Linked DNA regions of Actinacidiphila yeochonensis CN732. The protein of the gene in region 2 binds, or shares a complex with, the protein of the main gene of each other region. Links are inferred from orthologs where the notes say so. Each region holds a gene or a part of one and is shown on either strand. Other genes may lie near its edges.

Region 1 (8,989 bases), on a different replicon or contig from region 2:
GCGGGTGCGGTAGGAGACGCGGACCTCGGACTTGTGGCCGTACAGCAGGGCCTTCTTGGCACGGGCGGGCAGGCCGGCCCAGGGGATGTCGGTGCGGAAGCCGAGCTCCTTCGACAGGCCCTGGACGAGCTTCTCGAAGTACCCCTTGGACATGCCGCTGCTCCAGGGGGAGATGGCCCCCTCGTCCAGGCTGCGGTCCTCGTCCGGCACCAGCAGTTCGGGGTCGACCTCCATGCGGGAGCCGATGCCGGTGCACTCGGGGCAGGCGCCGAAGGGCGAGTTGAAGGAGAAGGAGCGCGGCTCCAGCTCCTCGAAGGACAGGTCGTCGTACGGGCAGTACAGGTGCTCGGAGAACATCCGCTCGCGCTGCGGGTCGTCCTCCGGGAGGTCCACGAAGTCGAGGATCACCATGCCGCCGGACAGGCCGAGCGCCGTCTCGACGGAGTCGGTGAGGCGGCGCTTGGCGGACCCCTTGACGGTCAGCCGGTCCACCACCACCTCGATGGTGTGCTTCTCCTGCTTCTTCAGCTTCGGCGGGTCGGTGAGCTGGATCGTCGCGCCGTCCACCCGGGCGCGACTGTAGCCCTTGGTCTGGAGGTCGGCGAAGAGGTCGACGAACTCGCCCTTGCGCTCGCGCACCAGCGGCGAGAGCACCTGGAAGCGGCTGCCCTCCTCCAGCTCCAGCACCTTGTCCACCACCGCCTGGGGCGACTGCCGGGCGATGGGGCGCCCGCACTCGGGGCAGTGCGGCTTCCCGATCCGGGCGAAGAGCAGCCGCAGGTAGTCGTAGACCTCGGTGATGGTGCCCACGGTGGAGCGCGGGTTGCGCGAGGTGGACTTCTGGTCGATCGAGACGGCCGGGGACAGCCCCTCGATGAAGTCGACGTCCGGCTTGTCCATCTGGCCGAGGAACTGCCGGGCGTAGGAGGACAGCGACTCGACGTAGCGGCGCTGGCCCTCGGCGAAGATCGTGTCGAAGGCGAGGGAGGACTTCCCCGAGCCGGACAGGCCGGTGAAGACGATGAGGGAGTCCCGGGGCAGGTCGAGCGAGACGTTCCGCAGATTGTGCTCGCGAGCGCCACGGATAGTGAGTCGGTCGGCCACGCCAGTGCGCCTTTCCTTCGGAAAGTGGGGGGACGGGGGAAACGATGGAGCGTCGCACCCCCAGTCAGCGTAAACGGGGTGGCCGCGGCTTTTCTTCCACTTGTCGGTATCGCGCCACACCCGGACCGGCTTCCCGCCCGGCTGCGACCGCGTACACGACCCTATAGCACGTGCATTCGATTAGCGGTCGCGCTCACCCTCATTCACTCGATCGTGTGGCGCACCGTCCGTCTGTGCGAGACGCCGTCCACGGCGGCCGGGTTCCCGCACCGGCCGGTCCCCGCACGGCGCCATCGCTAGGCTGGCGCCATGGCTTACACGGGAGAGGTCGCCGTCGGGGGCACGCCCGACGTGCACGAGCTGGCGGACCTGGTCGTCACGAAGGTCGCGGTCGGGCCGATGGACAACAACGCGTATCTGCTGCGCTGCCGCGCCACCGGCGAACAGTTCCTCGTCGACGCGGCGAACGACGCCGGCACCCTGCTGGAGGTGGTCGGCACCGACGGGCTGGCCGGCGTCGTCACCACCCACCGGCACGGCGACCACTGGCAGGCCCTCGCCGCCGTCGTGAACGCCACCGGCGCGCGCACGTACGCCGGCCGCGAGGACGCCGACGGCATCCCCGTCCCGACGGCCGCGCCGCTCGACGACGGCGACACCGTCCGCTTCGGGCGCGTCGTCCTCACCGCACGCCACCTCGTCGGCCACACCCCCGGCAGCGTAGCCCTCGTCTACGACGACCCGCACGGACACCCGCACCTCTTCACCGGGGACTGCCTCTTCCCCGGCGGCGTGGGCAACACCCACGGCGACCCGGCCGCCTTCGCCTCGCTCCTGGCCGACGTCACCGCGAAGCTCTTCGACGTCCTCCCCGACGAGACATGGGTCTACCCCGGCCACGGCAACGACACCACCCTCGGCGCCGAGCGCCCCCACCTGGCGGAGTGGCGCGAACGCGGCTGGTGACCCGGCGAGCCGTCACCGCGCGGCCGGAGGTCAGGACGTGGGGGCGACGGGCTCGGCCAGCTTCGGGCGCATCCAGGGGTAGGGGTCGGTGATCGGGTCCCGTCGCGAGCGCACGTCGCGAGCGCCCGTCGGTGCGCATGTCGGGTGCGTATGTCGGTGCGTACGTCGAGCAGGGGCCCGGCAGCCGCGTAGTGCCGCCCCGGCCCGAGCCGTGGGCGGCCGGCGGACCGCTGTCCGTCAGTCGCGCGCCCGTCCCGTGCCCGCCAGGCGGGAGGTCAGCGCTCGCCGCGCATGCGCATGCCGACCTCGCCCTGGTCGGTCTCCCACCAGGGGCGGGTCATCTCCGGCACCGGCGGGACCGGGCGGGCCGCGGCGGCGGCCGGCTGCGGGGCGGCGGTCCCGGACTTCTCGGCCGTCCCGGACTCCTCAACGGCCTCGGCGGCCTCGGCAGGCCGCGTGGGGCCGGCGGACCGGGCGGGCGGTGCGGCGGGGACGAGGCGGCCTGGCGCGCGGCCTCGCGGTCCAGGGCGGCGTCCATCACGGCGGTGCGCTCGCGTTCGGCGTGCCACCACTCGGCGAAGACCAGCAGCAGGAACGGCAGCCCGACGAGTTCCGCCAGGGTGACCATGAGACCGCCGCCGAGCATCTGGTCGTGCTGGACCGAGGGCCCCCAGGTGCGCGGGTGGCTGGTGTACCAGTGGCCGGCGACGAGGGTGCCGCTGGTCATGACGACGATGCCGGGCACGGAGTCGAAGAGGCCGTCGAAGAGGACCAGGACCGCGCGCACCGGGTGGCTGCACCAGCGCGGCAGCAGCTCCTGGCGGCTGAGCATCGGCAGCACGAAGAGGCAGCCGGTGAGGACCAGCTGCAGATGCATCAGCTGCCTGACCAGGCCGTTGCCGAGCGAGGTCGTGAAGTAGGGCGTGAAGTAGATGGTCAGCTCGGAGGCGAGCACCAGCACCGAGCTGACCAGCGGGTACGTCAGCGCCCGCGCGGGCGCGGAGGCGAAGGCCCGGCGCAGCCGCCCGTCCGGGGAGGCCAGGCCGAGCGGGTCGCCGAGGGCGAGGCCGAGGGGGACGTAGAGGTCGAGCAGGATGTTCTGGACGGCGGCGGGCCAGAAGAGCACCCGGTTGTAGACGGCCAGCCCCGACATCGTGGCGAACACCAGCGCGCCGAGGCCGAAGAGGTAGAAGACCGCCGTACGCCACACCGGCCAGCGCTCGCCGGCCCGCGTCCTGCGCCACACCCCGTAGCCGTAGACCGCGCCGAGCAGGAGTACGACGGCCAGTACGGGCCCGTCGAGCTGCCAGGTGTGGAGGAACCGGGTCCCGGTGAGTTCGGGGAGCGCCCGGGGGTCCGCCGTGCTCGCCACGTCCGTGCCTTTCGCGTGGATTCCGCTGCCGGAGCCACGCTAGTCCCCCGCCGGGCCGGATCTCGCGCAGGGGGCGCCGCACGGACGGGTGGCGTGGTCCGGCCCGGGCGGCCGCGGCTACTCGCGGGGTCCGCGCGGCGGCTGCCCGACGGGGCGGAGGGTGCGGACGGCGCGGGCCCGGCGTCGGTGCCGGGGCCGGTGCCGTTCGTGGGATCGGACGGCGGCTCGGACGCGGGATCGGACGGGGCCGCTTCCTGGGCGCCGCGGCGGGAGGCGGCCAGGCTGGTGGCCGTCGTCACCGCGAGGACGCCGACGATCACCGCCAGGGAGACGGGCACCGAGATCTCCGGGACGTGCACCCCGTACTCGTGGAGCGCGTGCAGCAGCAGCTTGACGCCGATGAAGCCCAGGATCGCCGACAGCCCGTACGAGAGGTGGACCAGCCGTTTCAGCAGCCCGCCGATGAGGAAGTACAGCTGGCGCAGTCCCATCAGGGCGAAGGCGTTGGCGGTGAAGACGATGTACGGGTCCTGGGTGAGGCCGAAGATGGCCGGGATGGAGTCGAAGGCGAAGAGCACGTCGGTGGTGCCGATGGCGACCAGGACGACGAGCATCGGGGTGACGAGGCGGCGGCCGTCCTCCCGGACGACCAGCCGGGTTCCGTGGTAGCGGCTGGTGGACGGCACGCGCCGCTCGACCGCCCGGAGCATCCGGTTCTCCTCGTACTCCCCCTTCTCGTCGTCCCCTGAGGCGGCCTCGCGCAGCAGCTTCCAGGCGGTCCAGACGAGGAAGCCGCCGAAGACGAAGAAGACCCAGGAGAAGTTGGCGATGACGGTCGCCCCGGCGGCGATGAACACCGTTCGCAGCACCAGCGCGATCAGCACCCCGAACATCAGCACCCGCTGCTGGTACACCGGGGGCACCGCGAACTTCGCCATGATCAGCACGAAGACGAAGAGGTTGTCGACGCTGAGGGACTTCTCGGTGACGTACCCGGCGAAGAACTCCCCCGCGGGCCGGCCGCCGCCGAAGACCAGCAGGCCGACGCCGAAGAGGGCGGCGAGCACCACCCATACGGCCGTCCAGATCCCCGCCTCGCGGATCGACACCTCATGGGGTTCCCGCCGGACCAGGAAGTCGACTCCGATGAGGGCGCCAAGACCGGCGATGGTCAGCGCCCAGAGGGCGAGGGATACGTCCACGGGTCCTCCGGCGATCGGCAGGTCACGGAATGATACCCGGATCACCAAATAGAGGTAAAGCACGCAGGTGGATGACGTGATCCCGTCCGGGAAGAGCACTGCCCGGGACGGCGCGACGGTCGACCCGCCTCAGCGGGGTCCGCTCGCCGTTGGTTGTGTCCCGACGGAGTTCGACCGCCCGGGCCGGCCCGGCAGGCGGCCCTGACCGGTGACGGGGCGGAGACGGGGCGGAGACGGGACCATGGGAGGGCGCCCCTCACCTGGCCGGATGGCCTTGGGCCGGGAGCTCCGGCCGGCGGCGCGGGTAGGACGTGGAACCGGTGCGCCTCGGGCGGCAGGGATCGCCGGGGCCCTGCGGGCCCCGGGCAGCGGGCGCCGGCTCGCGGGCCCGGGCGCGCCGCGGGCGCCGGCTCGTGGGCGCGGGCGGCTCTCCGACGGCGACGGCTGCCGTCCCTCGTGCGGGAGCCCGGGCGCCGCCATTGGGCACCCGGGCTCCCTGACGGGCGTGTCTACAGGGCGGCCCGGATCGCGGGCATCAGGTCCTGGAAGGTGCGCCCGTTGGCTGCCGTGCCGATCGCGGTCATGGTCCAGCCTCCGGCGCCGCGCTGCACCTTCGCCATGATCTGCGCGGTGTAGGGGCCGCCGCCGGTGAGGGTGTAGCGGGCCAGCTCCTGGCCCGTCGTCTCGTCGACCAGCCGGCAGAACGCGTTCTGCACCTCGGCGAAGCTCTGGCCGGTGAAGGAGTTGACGGTGAAGACGATCTGGTCGACGTTCGCGGGCACCCGCTGGAGGTCGACCAGGATGGACTCGTCGTCGCCGCCCTGGCCGGCGCCGCCGACGAGGTTGTCGCCGGTGTGCCGGACCGAGCCGTCGTCGCTGGTGAGGTGCTGGAAGAAGACCACGTCCACCGGCTGCTTGTCGGCGAAGAGCACCGCCGAGGCGTCGAGGTCGACCTCGCGGGTGCGGCTGCCGAAGAGGCCCCGTCGGGGGGCGGCCTGCCAGCCGAGACCCATCCGGACGGCGCTGAGCGCGCCCCCGTCCGACTTGCTGAGACTGATCTTCTGGCCCTTGGTCATGTTGACCGTCATGTGCTCTCCCCTTCCACCCGTTACCCCGCCTGTACTCCCACCGTGGCCGGCCGGTCCTCCCTGTGGGCGCCGGCGGTGGCCGGGCCGCCGGCGGAGGAGGTCGGCCGTCACCTCGCGGTGCTCCGGCGGGCCGTCGCGCTCGGCCCGTGTCGCGGGCGGCCGTGCCACGGACGTCGCGCCCCGGAAACCCTAGCAACAGGTCAGGGCGGGGAACCCGCTCCACCGCCGCCGAATCCACCGGCGGTGTCCGACGGCGGCCCACCCGAGGGCGGCGGAGGCGCGGAGCGCCGAACACCCCGGCCGCAGCCTGCCGTTCGGCGCCCGGCACCGGACGTCAGGCGACGCCGGCCTCGCGCATCTGGCGCAGCTCCTTCTTCAGGTCGCCGAGTTCGTCGCGGATCCGCGCCGCGACCTCGAACTGGAGCTCCGCGGCCGCGGTGTGCATCTGCTCGGTGAGCTGGGCGATGAGATCGGCCAGCTCGTCGGCCGGCAGTTGGGCACCGGTGTGCTTCCCGCCCGCCTTGCCCGACAGGCCCGGCACCGGCGCCTTGCCGCGCGAGCGCTGCCGCCCGGAGCCCAGCAGCTCCTCGGTGTCGGCGTCCTCGCGGGCGAAGGAGTCCAGGATGCCGGCGATCTTCTTCCGCAGCGGCTGCGGGTCGATCCCCCGTTCGGTGTTGTAGGCGATCTGCTTCTCGCGGCGGCGGTTGGTCTCGTCGATCGCCTTCTCCATGGCCGCGGTGATCCGGTCCGCGTACATGTGGACCTGGCCGGAGACGTTACGGGCGGCCCGGCCGATGGTCTGGATCAGGGAGGTGCCCGAGCGCAGGAAGCCCTCCTTGTCGGCGTCGAGGATGGCCACCAGGGAGACCTCGGGCAGGTCCAGGCCCTCACGCAGCAGGTTGATGCCGATCAGGACGTCGAACTCGCCGGCCCGCAGCTCCTGGAGCAGTTCCACCCGGCGCAGGGTGTCGATGTCGCTGTGCAGGTACCGCACCTGGATGCCGAGTTCCAGCAGGTAGTCGGTGAGGTCCTCGGCCATCTTCTTGGTGAGGGTGGTGACCAGGACCCGTTCGTCGCGCTCGGCGCGGACCCGGATCTCGTGCACCAGGTCGTCGATCTGGCCCTCGGTGGGCTTGACGACGACCTCGGGGTCGACCAGGCCGGTGGGGCGGATGATCTGCTCGACCACGCCGTCGGACCGGGACAGCTCGTAGGGACCGGGGGTGGCCGACAGGTAGACCGTCTGCCCGACCCGGGTCAGGAACTCCTCCCACTTCAGCGGCCGGTTGTCCAGCGCGGACGGCAGCCGGAAGCCGTGGTCGACCAGGGTCCGCTTGCGGGAGGCGTCGCCCTCGTACATCGCGCCGATCTGCGGCACGGTGACGTGCGACTCGTCGATGACCAGGAGGAAGTCCTCCGGGAAGTAGTCGATGAGGGTGTCCGGTGCGGTGCCGGGGCCGCGGCCGTCGATGTGCCGGGAGTAGTTCTCGATGCCCGAGCAGGTGCCGATCTGCCGCATCATCTCGATGTCGTAGGTGGTGCGCATCCGCAGCCGCTGGGCCTCCAGCAGCTTGTTCTGCTTCTCCATCTCCGCCAGCCGTGCCTCCAGCTCCGACTCGATGCCGGAGATGGCCCGCTCCATCCGCTCCGGGCCGGCCACGTAGTGGGTGGCGGGGAAGACGTAGACCTGCTCGTCCTCCGTGATCACCTCGCCGGTGAGCGGGTGCAGGGTGTACAGCGCCTCGATCTCGTCGCCGAACATCTCGATGCGGACCGCGAGCTGCTCGTACACCGGGAAGATCTCGATGGTGTCGCCGCGCACCCGGAAGGTGCCGCGGGTGAAGGCGAGGTCGTTGCGGGTGTACTGGATGTCGACGAAGCGGCGCAGCAGCGCGTCGCGGTCGATCTCCTCGCCGACCTTGAGCCGGACCATGCGGTCGACGTACTCCTGCGGCGTACCCAGGCCGTAGATGCAGGAGACGGAGGCGACGACGACCACGTCACGCCGGGTGAGCAGGGAGTTCGTGGTGGAGTGGCGCAGCCGCTCGACCTCCTCGTTGATCGAGGAGTCCTTCTCGATGTACGTGTCCGTCTGCGGGACGTACGCCTCGGGCTGGTAGTAGTCGTAGTACGACACGAAGTACTCGACGGCGTTGTTCGGCAGCAGCTCGCGGAACTCGTTGGCCAGCTGGGCGGCCAGCGTCTTGTTCGGCGCCATCACCAGGGTGGGGCGCTGGAGCTTCTCGATCATCCACGCCGTGGTGGCCGACTTGCCCGTACCGGTGGCGCCCAGCAGCACGACGTCCTTCTCACCGCCGCGGACCCGGCGCTCCAGGTCGCTGATGGCGGCGGGCTGGTCACCGCTGGGCTGGTAGGGGCTGACGACCTCGAAGGGCGCCACTGTGCGTTCGATGTCTGAAACGGGCCGCATGTAACCACCGTACGGCGGCCCTCTGACATCGCGCGGTGGCTTGCCCGAGGAAGGGGCCCGGGGGTGCCCCCGAACCGGCGCGCCGGGGTCGGCTGCCTGCTGCTGTCCCGCGTCGGCCCTGCGTCGGCCGTGGTCTCAGAAGAGCGGTGCGGGCAGCACGCCCTCCAGCGCCAGCAGGGTGCGCTTGGTCTCCAGGCCGCCGCCGAATCCGCCGATGCCACCGCCGCTCTCGACCACACGGTGGCACGGGACGACCACGGGCAGCGGGTTGGCGCCCATCGCGACGCCCACCGCCCGGGCGGCGCCGGGCTCGCCGACCCGGTCGGCGAGGTCCTGGTACCCCACCACGCTGCCGTAGGGCACCCCGGCGTACAGCTCCCGCAGCACTCTGCGGTTGAAGCCGGTGGTCAGCGACCAGTCCAGCGGGAGGTCGAAGCGGAGGCGCTCCCCCGCGAAGTACTCGCCGAGCTGCAGGGCGACCGCTGCCAGGGCCTCCGGGGCCTCGACGGCCTCGCAGCCGAGCCGCCGCGCCACCGAGGCCGCCGTCCGCGGAGCCCGCTCCGGCCCGGTGTGGAACGCGACGTGGACCAGCCCCGCCTCGGAGTGCGCCGCGAACAGCGGGCCGATCGGGGTCTCCCGCACCGTCCATGCGACTTCTGCCATGTGTCCCAGCCTACGAGGCACCGCTGACAACGGCCCCGGCCGCATGCGTCACCGGCGAGAACGCCGAGGGCGCGAGACGGCGGCTCCGGGGTGCGGCGGCGCTCCGAGCGCCGCCGGGGCTCGTGCGCGGGTGGCGGCCGCCCGTCTCCGGGCGGGCCGCCGG
Region 2 (9,062 bases):
GGACGTCAAGCCGCTGCTCGCGGAGCTGCGGGCGCGGGTGGAGGAGGAGCTGGACTACGAGCTGGAGGCGCAGGCGCAGCACTCCCACGCCGAGGAGTTCGCCGGGGACCCGGAGGTCGAGGTGCCCGACGTGGTCCACCAGGCCGACCAGGTGCTGGTCACGGAGTGGCTGGACGGGGTGCCGCTGTCGGAGGTGATCTCCGCCGGGAGCCGCGAGATGCGGGACCGCGCCGGGCAGTTGCTGGCGCACTTCCTCTTCGCGGGGCCGGCCCGTACCGGCCTGCTCCACGCCGACCCGCACCCGGGCAACTTCCGGCTGCTCACCGACGACGGGCCGCCGTCGGGGTGGCGGCTGGGGGTGCTGGACTTCGGGACGGTGGACCGGCTGCCGGAAGGGCTGCCCCTGCCGATCGGGGTCGCGCTGCGGCTCGCTCTGGCCGGGGACGCCGAGGAGGTCTACCGGCTGCTGCGGGAGGAGGGCTTCGTCAAGCCGACGATCCGGCTGGACGCGGACGCGGTGCTGGACTACCTGCGGCCGATCATCGAGCCGGCGGGCCGGGAGGAGTTCGCCTTCGACCGGGCGTGGATGCGGACGCAGGCGGCGCGTATCGCCGACCCGAGGTCACCCGCGCACCAGTTGGGCAAGCAGCTCAACCTGCCGCCGTCGTACCTGCTGATCCACCGGGTGACGCTGAGCACGGTCGGGGTGCTGTGCCAGCTCGGGGCCACGGTGCGGCTGCGTGACGAGCTGCTCCAGTGGCTGCCGGGCTTCGACCCGGACGGCGGAGCCGCCTCGGAGTGACGGGCTCCCGGGCGCCGGGCGGAGGGAAGCCGGGCGGAAGGAGGCGGGGCACGGCGGCCCCGCCGTCTCCCGGTGGGCGTCTCGGGCCCGCCACCACCGGGCCGCGCTACCACCAGGCGGAGTCGAGGCGGCCTTCGATGCTGCGCAGGTGCTGGCGCGCGCAGGTGTCGCAGAAGTAGACGCGGCGGCCGTTCTCGACGGAACAGGTCCACGTCAACGGCAGGCCCTCGGCGGTGGTGCCGCAGCGGGCGCAGGTGGTGCCGGCGGCGGGCTTGCCGGCTGGTTGTGAGGGGTGCTGGTCCACGGGCCGACGATACCTCCGCAGCTGCCGGTTTTGTCGCGCTGACGCACCGCGGGACCACCCCGGACAGGGGGTGGTCCCGCGGTGCGTCAGCCGGCAGGAGTGCTGGTGGGGCGCCCTGCGGCCGGTGACCGGCGCCGCGCCGGCCATGCGGCTCGGAGTTCAGAGCAGAACGGGCGTCCGACCGGCTGGTGCCGCGACCGGCGAGGTCTGCCCGGTAGCGAGGTGCGCCGGCGCGGGTCGTCGCAAGGCGGCCGGAAAGCCTCGCAGTGGGCCTGCGCGGCTCTTTCGGCCGACACCGCGAGGGCCCGTGCCAGGGCGGCGAGCGGGGCGCCCCCTGCCGGGAGAGGCACGAGCGGCGACCGTCGTCGTCCGTCGCGAGGCACCGGTCGCGCCTCGCACCGGACGCACTCGGGTGGATCGGCGGCACAGCGGGGTGCGGCGCCCGGCCGGCGCGAGCCGGGCGGGCGCTCTGTTCGTACCTCGTGCCGTTCCGTTCGGGGCCCTTACTGCATCACGGCCATGGCCAGCGCACGGCGGGCGCGCAGGGAGGCGCGCTCGGCCTTGCGCTGGAGCCGACGGGCGGCCAGCAGGCGTTGCGACCTGCGCGCCTCGTCGGCCTCGTGCAGCCGCTGTTGCATATGGGCACGTGCCAGGGCTTCTGGCATGAGTTGCATTTCGAGGTTCCTGTTCTGCGTCGACGCCATCGCGCCGGGCGTACGGGCGGGGAGATCGGTGAGTGAGGTCGTCATCGGAGCCTGATTCTCGGAGTCGTGATGCTTCGGGTCGCGGGTGAGCGGACGGTCGATGGTGCCGGGGACGGCGCGGCGCTTGGCGGTGTTCATACGGCGACGGCGTTCTTGCGCGGGCGGCCGCGGGGCCGCTTGCGGGCCACGACGACACCCTGGATGAAGAGCTCCCCGCCCCAGACGCCCCAGGGCTCGCGGCGGTCCTTGGCGCCGGCGAGGCAGGCCTCACGCACCGGACAGGTCTGGCACAGGGACTTGGCGTACTCGACGTCCGCCGGGGACTCCGCGAAGAAGACCTCGGGGTCGTAGGTGCGACAGGGGACGGGGACGCCGAGGCGCTCGATCTCGTCGTCGAGCTCGGTGAGGGGCAGCAAGGTGTTCTCCGGAGGCTGTGCGGGAGGGTGGTCCACAGGGGTCGCGGCGCTGGGGCCGTGCGACTGCTTCAGGTCGGGCATCTGTCCAGACGTCTCGTGCGGTGCGGTGTGCACGTGTTGTTTCCTCGTCTGCCGGTCCGGCCGGTGGGCCGGGGGATTCGACTGGTGTCTGCTGGAGAAACAGAAGGGCCGCGGTTCCCGGTGTGGGAATCCGCGGCCCTGAGGTGCCGACCTGATGCGTTGTCAGGCTGGATCACTCCAGGGTTCGAGCCCGCGGAAGGCCCTCATACCGTGCTGCGTCTTCTGTCCATGTGCGTGTCCATTGGCGCCCTTGGCTCCACTCGCGCCACCGGCGCCGGCGCCTTCGGCCGCCGTGGTGAAGGCATAGGCCGGAGCCGCCGCCACTACCGCCGCCTCGGACGCCTCGGTCGGTCGCTCGATGCGCTCCAGCGCGGGGATGACCGGCAGGAGAGCGGACGCCGAGGAGGACAGACCGATACCCCGGAAGGAGACGGCCGGCGTCAGAAGCGAGCAGGCGGACATGACCGGGCGATCGGTCAATTTCGCGATAATCGTCGTGGTGGTCACGTGGACTCGCCTCCTCTCGGCGTCTCGTAAGGGCAGTGGACTGTCTGTGCCTAGTACATCACAGCGGGACCTGGTCTTGGAAGACCCGTTCCCGACCGCGCTCCCGCAGGCTATGAGGACATCCGCGGGGAGCGCAAACTATTTTTCAGCTCCCGCAGAAGAACTTTCTCCGACTTCCCGGGGCAGTTCTCCGGAGCACCGCGATCACCCCTCTTCAGGGGCGCCGCCCACCTCCTCGCCGGCCTCCCCCTCCACGTCCGCGTCCGCTTCTCCGTACGCGTCCTCGTCCGCTTCTCCGTCCCCTTCTCCGTACGTCTCCGCCCCTGAGCCCTCGCGGCCGTTCCCTGCGGGGCCTTCGCCGGCCGCCCGGCCCGCGCCGTACGCCGCCGCTTCCCGGTCCTCCTCCGACGCGTCCCCGCTCCCTCCGGACAACTCCCGCGGAATGCCGAATTCCGAATCGGAACACAGAGCGAGAACATCAGGCCCAAACTTGTCGAGCTTCCGGGCGCCCACTCCGGGAATGGCCGCGAGCCCCTGCTCGTCCGACGGCCTGACCTCGGCGATCGCCAGCAGAGTCCGGTCGGTGAAGACGCAGTACGCGGGCTGCCCGAGTTCCCGGGCCTGCTCACCGCGCCAGGCGCGCAGCCGTTCGTACAGGCCCTCGTCGAGGTCGGAGGGGCAGTCCTCGCACCGCATCAGCTTGATCTCGCCGGCGTCGGAAAGCGTCCGCCCGCACACCCGGCACTGGACCGGGCCGCGCCGCCGGGTCCGACCGCCCGGGCGCTCCACGCCGCCCTGGCCGCCGCCGCGGCCGCCCCGGGCGCCACGCGGCGCCGAACCCGGCCGCAGACCGTCCAGGAACCGGGAGGGCCGGCGGCCGCCCCGGCCGCCGGGCGAGCGGGACAGCGCCCACGACAGGGACAGGTACTCACGCGCCCGGGTCACCCCGACGTAGAGCAGCCGGCGCTCCTCCTCGACCTGCTCGTCGGTCTTGGCGTGGGTGATGGGCAGGGTGCCCTCGGTGAGCCCGACCAGGAAGACGGCGTCCCACTCCAGCCCCTTCGCCGCGTGCAGCGAGGCGAGGGTGACGCCCTCGACGGTGGGGGCGTGCTGGGCGTTGGCCCGCGCGTCCAGCTCGGCGACGAAGTCGGCGAGCCGGGCCTCCGGCATGGCCGCGGCGAAGTCCTCGGCCAGCCGGACCAGCGCGGCCAGCGACTCCCAGCGGTCGCGGACCGCGCCGGAGCCGGTCGGCGGCTCCGAGGCCCAGCCCCGGGAGCTCAGCACCGCGCGCACCTGGTCGGGCACGGTCTCCGCCTCGGCGCCCGGATCGGCCGCGCCGCGGGCGGCGCCGCGCAGCAGCATCCCCGCCTCGCGCACCTCGGGCCGCTCGAAGAACCGCTCGGCGCCGCGCAGCTGGTAGGGCACCCCGGCGTCGGCCAGGGCCTGCTCGTAGACCTCGGACTGGGCGTTGATCCGGTAGAGGACGGCGATCTCGCTGGGCCGCACCCCGGAGTCGATCAGCTCCCGGATCCGGCGGGCGGCGCCCTCCGCCTCGGCGGGCTCGTCGGCGTACTCCGTGTAGACCGGCTCGGGCCCGGCCTCGCGCTGGGCGACCAGCTCCAGGCGGTGGGCGGCGGCCTGGCCGCGGGCCTGGCTGAGCAGGCCGTTGGCGAGGCCGACCACCTGCGGGGTGGAGCGGTAGTCCCGCACCAGCTTGACGACGGTGGAGTCCGGGTAGCGGTTGCGGAAGCCGAGCAGGAACTCGGGGGTGGCGCCGGTGAAGGAGTAGATCGTCTGGGACGCGTCGCCGACCACGCACAGGTTGCCCCGGCCGCCGAGCCACAGGTCGAGCAGCCGCTGCTGGAGGGGGCTGACGTCCTGGTACTCGTCGACGACGAAGTGCTGGTACTGGGAGCGGACGGTCTCCGCGACGTCGGGCCGGTCCTGGAGCACGCCGACGGTCAGCAGCAGCACGTCCTCGAAGTCGATGAGCGACCGGTCGCGCTTGAGCTGCTCGTAGGCGGCGTAGATCCGGCTCACCTCGGCCGGGTCGCGGGGGACGTCGCGGCCGGCCTTCGCGGCGGCGGCCTGGTACTCCTCGGGGACGGTCTGGGTGACCTTGCACCACTCGATCTCACCGGTGACGTCCCGCAGCTCGCTGCGGTCCAGCCGGATGCGCGAGCGCGCGCCCGCCTCGGCGACCAGCTGCACCTTGCGCTCCAGCAGCCGGGGCATCTCACCGCCGATGGCGCGCGGCCAGAAGTACTGGAGCTGGCGGAGCGCGGCGGCGTGGAAGGTGCGCGCCTGGACGCCGGACGCGCCGAGCTGGCGCAGCCGCCCGCGCATCTCCCCGGCGGCGCGGGCGGTGAACGTGACCGCGAGCACGGTGCTCGGCTGGAGGATGCCTGCCCGCACGCCGTAGGCGATGCGGTGGGTGATCGCCCGGGTCTTGCCGGTGCCGGCGCCGGCCAGCACGCACACCGGCCCGTTCAGCGCCGTGGCGACGGCACGCTGCTCGGGGTCCAGGCCGTCGAGCACCGCGTCCGCGGAGTCGGGCGTCGCGGGGAAGAGCGAGTGGTGGGATGTCGCAGTCACCCCGCCACTGTGCCAGGTTCGTCCGGCGGACCGTGCGCGTTGTCCACAGGTCCCCGCAGCCCCCCGTTCGGCGGACCCGGTGCGGGAATGTTCCGGCGCGCTCCTGCGTTGACCGGCCCGGACGCCGCTTTCAGCGGCGACGGACCCACCGGGACTGACGAGGAACGAGGCCAGCGATGTCGGGCACTGTGACGATGTACAGCACCACGTGGTGCGGCTACTGCCGGCGGCTCAAGAGTCAGCTCGACCGCGAGGGCATCGCGTACACCGAGATCAACATCGAGCACGACCCGGCCTCCGCGAAGCTCGTGGAGGAGGCCAACGGCGGCAACCAGACCGTGCCCACCGTGGTCGTCGTCGCCCCCTCCGGCACCAGCACCACGATGACCAACCCCAGCCTCGCCCAGGTCTCCAAGGCGCTCAGCGCCTGAGCCCCGCCCGGGTGTCCGGCGAACGGGCACCCGGGAGACGGGGTCCGGCCCCGCCGCCGTACGAGGTGCCCCGCGGCCACCGCTGTGGGGCGCCTCGTACGGCAGCGCGCGGGGCCTTGTCGACGGCCGGGTCGTCGGTCGGCCCGTGCCGTCCCCGGCCGAGCCGGGCACGCCCGGTGAGCCCCTTGACGGCGGGGCCGGGGCTACAGCCGGCCGGCCACGTCCGCGCGCAGGCGCGGCAGCATGCCGTACAGCACGTCGCCGGGGCACTCGGTGTCGTTGAAGTCACGGTGGCCGTAGATCTCCGCCGGGTCCAGTGCGTACTGCCCGCAGATGTACGCGCACAGCCCGACGAGGCTGTCGTAGAGCGGGTCCGGCGGAGCGGCCGCGCTGTAGGTGCCGTTGCCCTCGATGCCGATGCCCTGGCTGTTCTGCCCGACGGTGTGCGCGCCGACCACCATGTCGCTGCCGTGCCGGAGCCGCTCCAGGCTGCGGTGGCGGCCCTCCATGACGATGCCGCTGCGGCTGATGGTGAAGTGCTGGCCCGAGTCGATCCAGCCGTTGGTGTCCATGTGCAGGTCCTGGATCTCGTGCGCGACGGCGAACGAGCCCGAGGTGCCGGCGTCCGCGGTGTTCGCGAACGCCGTGTGGTGCACGATGATCTTGTCCGGGTTGTTCCCCGCGAGGCTCACCGGGTACGCCGGCGGCCTGGCGTCCCAGGCGGCCGTGCCGAAGACCTCGGGTTCCTGGACGGCGGCGGAGAGCCGCGCCACGTCCTTGCGACCGGCCTCCCTCGTGCCGGCGCGTGCGGCGCCGGCACGGGCCGTGCCGGCATCCGCGGTGTCGGCGTGTGCGGCGGTGGCGCCCAGGAGGGCGGCCCCGGCGCTCAGGCCGAGCACGGTGGCCGACGACCCCAGGAAGGCGCGGCGGGTCGGTCCGGAGTGGTCGTGCGGGGGCTCGGACGGTGCCATGTGTCCTCCCGGTGGGGGGGTGGGAGTGCCGGTCCCGGTGGTGCACGGTGGTGCGGCGTGAGACTTGGTACCAGTCAGCGACGGGCGGACAGGCCCGCGCTGGAGGTTTCCGCCACAATCACCCGCCGGTGCAACCCGTTCGGCCGCTGACGGGCACCCAGGGGCACGGAACGCCATAGGCCGGCGTCTGGACGGCACAGGACAGGCGCCGGACGGCACAGGACGGCGCTGGACACGCGCCGGGCACACCGGCAGCGCCCGCGGGGCGTGCACACGGACGGGCCGCTCCCGTCCTCCCGGACGCCGGGGCGTCCGGGAGCCAGGAGGCGGGAGGCCCGGGTTTCGGCGCCCTCAAGGGCCCGAAGCAGCGGAGCCCCAGGCCCCCGGAGCCCCGCGGCCCCTCAGGGGCGGGGGGTGCCGCCCTTCCCGGGGAGCGGTTCGCCGTACCAGAGCTCGATGAGCCGGGCGGCGATCGAGATCCCGAACGGGGGCAGCACCTCGCCGGCGGCGAAGGCCGCCCGCAGGTCCTCGCGGGAGAACCAGCGCGCCTCGTGGATCTCCTCGCCGTCGACGTGGATGTCGGACTTGGTGGCCCGGGCCATGAAGCCGAGCATCAGGCTGGACGGGAAGGGCCACGGCTGGCTGGCCACGTACGCGACCTCGCCGACCACCACCCCGGCCTCCTCGAAGACCTCGCGGCGCACCGCCCGCTCGATGGACTCGCCCGGTTCGACGAAGCCCGCCAGCGTGGAGAAGCGGCCTTCCGGCCAGTGCACCTGACGGCCGAGCAGGGCCCGGTCCTGGTCGTCGGTGACCAGCATGATGACGGCCGGGTCGGTCCGCGGGTAGTGCTCGGCGCCGCAGGCGGGGCAGCGCCGGATGTGGCCGGCGGCGGCGATGACGGTGCGCTCCCCGCAACGGGAGCAGAAGCGGTGCATCCGCTGCCAGTTCTCCAGCGCGACGGCGTGCACCATCAGGCCGGCCTCCAGCGGCGACAGCAGGCCGCCGACCTCGCGCAGCCCGGCCGGGCGCGCCACGTCGTCGAGCCTGCCGGGCAGGGTGTCCTTCTGGAGGGCGAAGTAGCGCACGCCCGCCGGGTCGATGCCCAGGAAGTAGCGGTGCTGCTCGGTCTCGGGGGCGTCGAAGGCGGGGGTCATGACGAGTCCGGTGCCGCCGTCCGGGGTGTCCTCGACCAGCACCTGGCCGCCGGAGACGACGAAGACACGGGTGGTGGGGTGGCTCCAGGCCGCCGCCAGCCACGCCTCGTCGAGGCGGTGGTGGGCGGCCCGGTCCACCCCCGTGGTGGTGAGGGCGATCGGATGGGCTGTCACGTCGAGACCGGTCACTGCTGCTTCCCAACTCCCGTCATGCGCGTACTCCGCGCTGCTGCTGTCCTGTGTCCGCTGCTGCCCGGCGGCGGTTCCGCCGCGCATCAGGCGGCGGGCCAGGGCGTGGCCGCCCACTCGTCGGCCAGCTCCTGCCAGAGGTGGGCGGCCGTCCGCACCCCCTTGAAGAGCAGGTCGAGCTCGACCTTCTCGTCCACCGAGTGCCAGCCGTCGGACGGCACGGAGATCCCCAGGAACAGCACCGGGACGCCCAGGACGTCCTGGAGGTCGGCGGCGGGTCCGGAGCCGCCCTCGCGGGTGTAGCGGACCTCCTGCCCGAAGGCGCGGCCCATGGCACGGACCAGCGAGCGCAGCGCCGGGTGGTCCAGCGGGGTGAGGCAGGGGCGGGTGCCCTCGCCCCAGAAGCGGACCTCGTGCCGGACGCCTTCGGGCAGCCGCTCGGCGACCCAGTCGGTGAACAGCTGCCGCACCCGGGCGGTGTCCTGGCCGGCGACGAGCCGGAAGGAGAACTTGATCTGCGCGGCGGCGGGCACGATCGTCTTGCCGCCGGGGCCGCCGTACCCGCTGTGGATGCCGTTGATCTCGGCGGTGGGGCGGGCCCAGATCCGCTCCAGGGTGCTGTGGCCGTGCTCGCCGAGGGCGGCGTGCGACCTGGCGGTGCGCAGCCAGGCGGCCTCGTCGAAGGGCAGTTCGGCGAAGAGCTCCCGCTCCCGCGCGGTGAGCTCGGCCACGCCGTCGTAGAAGCCCGTGATGGCGACTCTGCGGTCCTCGTCGTGCAGGGCGGCGACCAGCCGGGCGGCCTCGGTGGCCGGGTTGGGCACCGCGCCCCCGAAGGAGCCGGAGTGGATGTCCTGGTCGGGGCCGAAGAGGTCGACCTGGCCGTCGACCAGGCCGCGCATCCCGGT

What was found.
Region 1: the proteins of BS72_RS22325 (region 2) and uvrB are in contact, whole or in part, in a crystal structure (PDB 7EGT), measured with the Thermus thermophilus proteins. The link is inferred for Actinacidiphila yeochonensis CN732 from one-to-one orthologs. Residues at the interface, in WP_096412145.1 of Thermus thermophilus: His654, Arg656, Phe657, Gln666, Asp668, Glu669, Lys680, Arg681, Leu682, Ser683, Lys685, Tyr686, Ala687; in WP_096411307.1 of Thermus thermophilus: Glu23, Leu25, Arg26, Asp27, Gly28, Glu29, Arg30, Phe31, Arg55, Glu326, Asp327, Phe328, Glu379, Ser382, Gln383, His398, Gly400, Arg401.

The regions. Positions count from the first base shown.
Region 1 is NZ_JQNR01000003.1:153,845-162,833, forward strand. What follows is about bases 5,616-8,613. They hold uvrB (excinuclease ABC subunit UvrB), read right to left. Parts: upstream 8,164-8,613; coding sequence 6,067-8,163; downstream 5,616-6,066. Other genes in these bases: BS72_RS02410 (TerD family protein), read right to left, coding at 5,616-5,732; BS72_RS02420 (methylated-DNA--[protein]-cysteine S-methyltransferase), read right to left, coding at 8,299-8,613. In the rest of the region: excinuclease ABC subunit UvrA, read right to left, coding at 1-1,104; BS72_RS02390 (MBL fold metallo-hydrolase), read left to right, coding at 1,414-2,070; BS72_RS02395 (cytochrome c oxidase assembly protein), read right to left, coding at 2,408-3,442; more of BS72_RS02410, read right to left, coding at 5,154-5,615; more of BS72_RS02420, read right to left, coding at 8,614-8,826. UniProt on the Escherichia coli protein: The UvrABC repair system catalyzes the recognition and processing of DNA lesions. A damage recognition complex composed of 2 UvrA and 2 UvrB subunits scans DNA for abnormalities.
Region 2 is NZ_JQNR01000005.1:2,439,427-2,448,488, reverse strand. Bases 2,715-5,785 are described here. They hold BS72_RS22325 (ATP-dependent DNA helicase UvrD2), read right to left. Parts: upstream 5,410-5,785; coding sequence 3,019-5,409; downstream 2,715-3,018. Other genes in these bases: BS72_RS22320 (glutaredoxin domain-containing protein), read left to right, coding at 5,586-5,785; BS72_RS22330 (hypothetical protein), read right to left, coding at 2,715-2,814. Outside these bases: BS72_RS22350 (ABC1 kinase family protein), read left to right, coding at 1-802; BS72_RS22345 (hypothetical protein), read right to left, coding at 909-1,106; BS72_RS22340 (hypothetical protein), read right to left, coding at 1,610-1,948; BS72_RS22335 (WhiB family transcriptional regulator), read right to left, coding at 1,945-2,307; more of BS72_RS22330, read right to left, coding at 2,470-2,714; more of BS72_RS22320, read left to right, coding at 5,786-5,840; BS72_RS22315 (peptidoglycan recognition protein family protein), read right to left, coding at 6,044-6,811; nudC (NAD(+) diphosphatase), read right to left, coding at 7,213-8,274; BS72_RS22305 (M20/M25/M40 family metallo-hydrolase), read right to left, coding at 8,244-9,062. UniProt on the Escherichia coli protein: A helicase with DNA-dependent ATPase activity. Unwinds DNA duplexes with 3'-5' polarity. Translocates on single-stranded DNA with 3'-5' polarity. Initiates unwinding more efficiently from a nicked substrate than double-stranded DNA.